DNA from 2 places in the Natronincola ferrireducens genome. Region 1 is predicted to be linked to the other one. Evidence: riboswitches for the same ligand, from Rfam matches in the RefSeq annotation. Region 1 holds a riboswitch; the other holds the start of a gene.
The links. A riboswitch is a leader RNA that binds a small molecule or an ion and turns the genes downstream of it on or off. The one in region 1 is predicted to bind cyclic di-GMP.
Positions count from the first base shown of each region.

Region 2: another riboswitch for cyclic di-GMP. It lies ahead of BLS22_RS01660 (sensor histidine kinase); the one in region 1 lies ahead of BLS22_RS07270 (hypothetical protein).

Region 1 is NZ_FNFP01000002.1:358,164-361,606, reverse strand. It holds gene BLS22_RS07275 (DUF169 domain-containing protein) at 1-316, opposite strand, end outside; gene BLS22_RS15080 (hypothetical protein) at 559-732, shown strand; cyclic di-GMP riboswitch class II at 1,515-1,598, shown strand; cyclic di-GMP riboswitch class I at 1,732-1,839, shown strand; gene BLS22_RS07270 (hypothetical protein) at 1,951-2,886, shown strand; gene BLS22_RS07265 (DUF5658 family protein) at 3,040-3,348, shown strand; gene BLS22_RS07260 (sigma factor-like helix-turn-helix DNA-binding protein) at 3,359-3,443, opposite strand, start outside.
Region 2 is NZ_FNFP01000001.1:365,236-368,678, reverse strand. It holds gene BLS22_RS01665 (response regulator) at 1-422, opposite strand, end outside; gene BLS22_RS01660 (sensor histidine kinase) at 419-2,176, opposite strand; cyclic di-GMP riboswitch class II at 2,362-2,445, opposite strand; gene BLS22_RS15470 (pseudouridine-5'-phosphate glycosidase) at 2,624-2,749, opposite strand; gene BLS22_RS01655 (Glu/Leu/Phe/Val family dehydrogenase) at 2,920-3,443, opposite strand, start outside.

The DNA.
Region 1 (3,443 bases):
GCACATTTTTTGCAATTCCAACACTTCTGTACATATTGAATGAATGATAAAGCCTCCCCGATACTACTTCATTATCTACATCCATTAGCCCTAAGGCCCTGGAAGATGCTTTACATAAAAAATTATCTGAATTTGCTTTGAAAGACTTACCTTTTGAAGCAAGTTTTACAGTATTACAATAAGACATTTTATAGTTTACTTGTTTTATATCTAAGCTATCAAATTCTTCTTTTGTAAAAATAAATTTAATGCCTACTATATTTCGAGAAAGTCCCAGTGTATAGTTTAATTGTTTGATGATATCCTTATGACTCAATTATCTCACTCTCCATCTTTTTAAATTGTATTTAATAAGTTTACCATTCTATCGTCTAAAAAAAGTCTATTAAAGATAGAAGAAAAGGGTGTCAGGCACTTAAATTACTAACTTATTGAACAAAAAAAGTCAATCTTAACAGGTCGGCTCTTTTTGTGTGGAAAAAATCAAAGGAGAAAGACATATATCATATCCAATCTTATGATAAATGATAATAAAATTAATAAAGGAGGACAATATCAATGATAAAAATAGCCCATGTAGAAGAAGCTAAAAGACTAACAGAACTACCACACAAGGTAGTAGAGGTAGTCAGAGAACTGGTAGAAATCTTAGACAGTGAGTATGGAGAGTACGGGGATGTGGATGGTGGAGAAAACTACACCAACACACTAATTCTGCTAAACAGTGACTAATCGGTTTCCCTAATCATTCCTGAGGGCATTACACCTAAGAAATTACTAAAGGAGGCAATCATCAATTACATGGCAAATAAATTTTTAAAAAACAGTTAACATAATAAAATACCTATCACTCAAAACTGAAAAACTATTACTTAGCCTAGAGATTACCAAAAGAACACCTCTTTGTCCCCCTAGGGACAGGAAAGTATACCTAGGATTTTTTATGCCCCAAAATGGGGGGTAAGACAGACAAAATTTTTCGGTAAGAATGTACACAAGGGACGATCTTGTTGAAAAAAGAGGTAAATCCCACTAGAAAATTTTTGGTGAACTCAACTTAAAAGAGATTGTCAGAAGTTCCAAAAGATTCAGGATAAAACATTTCTTAGAAAGAAAGTGATCATTTGAAAGTGTGGGAAATGAAATTTATCATATATAATGTTATCATAAATGATAACATTATTAATAAAGGAGGACACTATTAATGATACAAATAGACCCTGCAGAAGAAGTAAAAAAACTATTTCTTTAAGCTAATAATTTACAAGCTTTAACTAGGAACAACAGGGTTTCTTATAAAACCATAACAATAAATAAAAACGCTTTAAAATATTGAAATAACAACAATTATTTGCCCAGAAATGACTAGCGAAATTTATTTGCATAGGACTTTTGGCTAATTATAATATTATTAATGTCCAAAGAATATACTACATTAGAATAACATTTATACTACTTTTGGCTAGTATCATTTATACCTAAGGATATAGAATAACAAGATATTTATTACTTACCAAGCAATAGGGAGCTATGAAGTATGACCTTTATTTGGACACTTAGGTCACATGGAGCTGGTAGTGTAACCGACCTCTTGTAAATAAATTATCAATGGGAGGGGAGGGGAGGAGTGCTTATGATTAAGTATGGATTAACTAACTCGTGACATAAAAGTAAAGTTAATCTATAGGTATAGCTTTAAATTAGTTTTTCATACATTTATAGATATACTGACCTAAGGAAGGGCAAACTGCTCAAAAGAACAGGACGCAAAGCCTAGAGTCTAAGGTGCAGATGGTATGATAACGATACCTTTGCCACTATGATAGTCTGGTTGCTGATTATAGAATCGTTATTCTAATACAGATGATAAATCAAATCTAAACTGTTTTGCTAATATGCTAATAAAGGTATAAAACAATGAATCTATATGAGATGAAAGAGGGGAATATTATGAAAAAGAGATTATTCAGCATTTTACTAGCTGTTATGCTTATTTTCTCACTAGTTCAATTTGTTTTTGCAGGCACTGAAGATTGTACTAGTCCAAAAGTCAACCCTACTACGGGGAGCTATGACAGCATCCCTATATTAGGACCAAATCCAATTCCTAGTAGCCTTGAGGCTCCAGAAGGCTGTATATTAAAAGCTTTTAAAATAGATTTAGATGAAAACGAATTAGTAGACGGCATATATAAAGTCGGAGATGATGATACTGCAAGTACAGATCTTAATTCAAAGTTTCAAGTAACAATCACAAATAATGGAGATACATTTGCTTGGGCATCAACTATGCCAGTATTTCATGTATATGTAAAAGGTGGAAATCAAGGTGGTAACTTATACAGTTATTATCCTAAATATCCTCAGGGAGTTTACAATGACTGTGGGTTAAAACAACCAGCTAATAATCCTAACAATACTGGCTCAGGCTGGAGTCATATTACTTTCTACTATTGTGAAAAGCCTATGTTCTATGAAGAGACAGCTTGGGCTTATGGTGGGAATATTGCAAGAAAGTTTACATCTATTGAGGGCTTAAATGCAAACAACTGGGGATGGACCAATGGACCTATTAGTGAAGGTGAATATGTATTGAAATTGTGGGCTGGTGCTGGTCAAAATAATCTTGATAATGGAATTCATGTTGGAAATGTTATAGTTGATTATAAAGCTGGTACAGTGATTGTAAATTATGATATATTTAGTGGTTATGCACTTCAAGAAACCCATCTATGGATTGGGAACCAAGAGCTTCCTTCAGACCGTCGGGGTCGCTTAACCAATGCTCCTGGTCAATTGGGCTTTAAGGTAGGGGAAGAATATAAATTTAATGGCGATATCTATGTTGCTGCCCATGCTGTAGTAGGTATTCCCGCGGTAGATTAGGTGACTGTAATCAAAACAAGAAAAACCCTTCTATAGGGAAGCTGACCCTACAATGCCATTAAGTACCAGAGAGGATTAATAGAATACTTCAAATACTATCATACAACACACAAGTTTTTGTTGCATATACTTATAATAAGGAGTTGTATGATTATGAAAAAAAATCGTTTTATCTACTATGGTATATTTTTACTAACGGTTTTTGACATAGCTTTTACGTCGATAGGATTACAACTGGGGATTATAGAAGAGGCAAACCCTATCATGGATTACTTTATTCATTTATCCATGATCCTATCCATAATCGGTGTGGTATTATATGTAGGAATAGCGATGATTTTTTTATACAAAGTCAGGTCTAAAATACCGTGGTTATCTAAAGCCCTCATGGGATTAACGGCTGTAAAGCTTTGGATAATGGTACTGCATGTTAGATGGGTAGCTTTATATTTTATCTCTTAATAATTCAGGGTCAATCCTTAGGGGTTGACTCATCTTCATTCTGTTTCTCCTGCAAAGCTCGCCAAATAGAGGAATAGGTAAGACCATCCACAATC
Region 2 (3,443 bases), on a different contig from region 1:
ATTTCTTCGCTGTCATCCTCCTGCATTAACAGTTCCATTAATCCTGGATCATAGTACTTTCTTCCCCTGTTCACAAGATTGATGGCATATAAGAGTTCCTCAGGCAATGCTTCTTTCAGGACGTAACCATGGGCACCTAATATTTCTGCCCGTCTAAAATCCTCTTCATTTGCAGATGAGGTTAATAAAAGGAATTTACAGGTTATTTTCTCTTTAAAAATTTTTTCAATAATTTCTAGGCCATTTTCCCGACCAAGCTTTATATCAACTAAGGCTATATCAGGCTTTTCCTTTAATATAATCTCACAGGCCTCCGTGATGGTTCCAGCTTCTCCTTTTACTTCTATATTTTTTTCGTTTTCCAGTACAAGAGATAATCCCTTTCTTACAAGGGGATGGTCATCTACTATAACAATTTTCATATAGCTAAACCTCCTTCCTCTTCAATAGAACCCCTATTAGTTGGAATAGTAATGTGTATTTTTGTTCCGTTACCCAACTGGCTATATAATTGAAATTCTCCACCAAAAGCTTCTACAAGATTTTTCATATTTCCAATCCCTAGACCACTATGCTGAGTTTGCTGTAGTGCACTGAAGTTAAAGCCCTTGCCGTCATCACGTACCATCAGCACTATTTTTCCTTTCTCCACGTGAATTTCCACCTGTATCTCTTTACATCTTCCGTGCCGGACTGCATTCCCTGTGGCCTCACGGATAAGCCTAAAAAATGCTTTTTTTACTGGATTTGGAATCAGTTCCTCTTCTCCTTTTATTTCAAAATCTACGGTAATACCGTTAAGATTAGCTAAGCTATTAAGATAAGTGTTAATGGTTTTATGTAGGGACTTCTCCCCCCTCTTTCTTGAGCTTAGCCGATATATAGAAGCCCTTAGATCCTGCATAGCTTCGTTGGCAGATTGTCTAATATGCTCTAACTGTACTTTTAATCTATCATTTGAAATGCTTTGCCATTTTCCATTTAAAGCATGGATGGCATAAGTAATACTAAAAAGCCGTTGAGATACATTGTCATGTATTTCATTAGCAATTCGATTTTGCTCTTCTACTAGCATTAGTTGTTCTTCTATTTCTTCTAGCTCCAACCTTTCTAAAATGACAGTGCATAGGTTAGCAAGAAAGTATAACTGTCTTAACCTTAGCCCATTTAATTGGGTCTCATCCTCTAACTGAATTCCTATTAATCCATATCTATTGGTTGAGGATTTTACCTTTATCAGGCTGTATCTTTGGGCATTAATTATAAATTCCATGGGGTAAGCAGTATGTTTAAAGGAATCTCCATACTCTTGAATGGCCTTTTTAATCTGTAATTTCTCATTATTGATGCTTTTATCGTTACTGACTGTAATTATTTCCCTATATTTTGAATAGGGTAACCCACAAAAAAAAGCTAAATTTGTTTTTGTCAGTTTTTCTGTATAATCTGCAAAAACTTGAAATAGATTTTGACGATTGTTTTGGTTAGTGAATATCTCCACCGCCTGATAAAGATCCATAATGTGCTCCATGGATTCTTCAAGACTTCCATTCAGCTGTTGTAAAGCATCATTGGCTTTTAACAGCTCCCTTTTTTGTATCACTAAATGATGCGATTGCTCATGTAGCTTTTTGCATAGATTGGAAAGTAGTTGAACAGCTAATGTGATTAAAACAAATACTAAAACGAGGTGAGCATTTTCCTTTGTCATCTCTATAATTGATTGGTTGTAGTGATTAATAAAATTGATGCTTATAGCGGTTGCCGAAACAAGATAAAGGGTTAGGGTCAACCAGCAAAAGATGGTATTTAAATAATTAGCCGCCACTAAAACGGGATTCAATGCATACCAAATAAAAGGACTACTGATACCTCCTGATGGAAATAGTAATAGTATAATTCCTGAAGACTCTAATAAAACCAATACCTTCATGATAAATACGTTTTTGTGAAGCTTTATGTAGAAACCCATCATAATTTTTGCAGATAAATACAATAAAAAGATAACTCCTATCTTAAATATAATGGGTACAGAGGGTGTGCCAATTAGATAGAAGAGGGAAGTCAATAATAATGACATATATCGATAAATATAGATAACTTTTATCTCTCCAGGTTGATTTTCTAAGAAGTTGGTTTTCATAAACAAGGTAGTTACTTTCTGCCTATTGTCCACAGGCCACATCACTTCTTCCATGTTTTTATTCTATGATATTATTAGGTCTTTTACTGTCATTATTAATAAGCTTCTATATATTATTCTAAACCTCATTAGAATATTGCCATTTTAAAAAAATTATATGCAGTAGGTTTATTTATTGTAACAATTCCCCCTAATGGATTAGAACACAAAACCAGCTATTACTAGCTGGCAGGTTGCACTACTGACTCCTTGCATTCCAAGTGCCCAATTAAAGAATACAAATCATTGTCCCCATCTATATATTTTATTATATCTAGTTTGGGGGTTGTTTAAAATATAAACTCTTCGTTGTTATTCTTACAATATTAAGCTTTTAAATCATAGATTTGCTTTTTTACGTAAATTTCTACAGGAATATTAGTAAACTTTTGTAGTTTCTTTTCTTTTTTTGCATTTAAAATTCCTGTGTAATATCATCCTCTACAAATTCCCAGCAACTTTTCCAAAATCCAACGTAAACTGGGTTCCTACTCTATCATTACTATAAACTAGCGGTATATTCGCCTCTAGGCTTTTATCCTTTGGTATTTCCTTAATCGTTGCCAATCATGTTCTCTCTATACTGCTAATTTGTATAATAAGTAACTTGATTTGTTCTTAATCTATTAATAATTTGTTTGCTATTCTTTGTATTTAAATGATTAAATAGTAATAAAGGCAGATACTCCGAAGAATATCTGCCCCAACTATTACTATATAATTTTTATTTTAAAATCCTAGTACCAGCCTCTTAACTTCATAGCATCAGCAACACGCTTGATAGACATCATGTAAGCCGCTACCCTCATGTTTACCCCATGCTCTTCTTTTAATGCCCAAATTTCATTGAAGGCTTTTTCCATTAATTGAGATTGCTTTTCTTGAACTTCTTCAAAGGTCCAAGAATATCTCATTAGGTTTTGTACCCACTCAAAATAGGATACTGTAACACCACCAGCATTTGCTAAAATATCTGGTACTACAACGATGCCTCTTTCGTCTAGAATTTTATCTGCATCTAATGTTGTAGGTCCATTAGCACCTTCACTGATGATTTTAGCCTTAATATTAACAGCATTTTCTGCTGTAATTTGATTTTCTAAAGCACATGGCATTAAGATATCTACATTTAATGCAAAAACTTCATTTCTATCTATTACTTCTTCAGCTCCTGGGAAGTCTTTTACAATCTTGTGTTCTTTTACATATTCTGCTAATGCCGGTACATCAAGACCATTTTTGTTTATGATACATCCAGAGG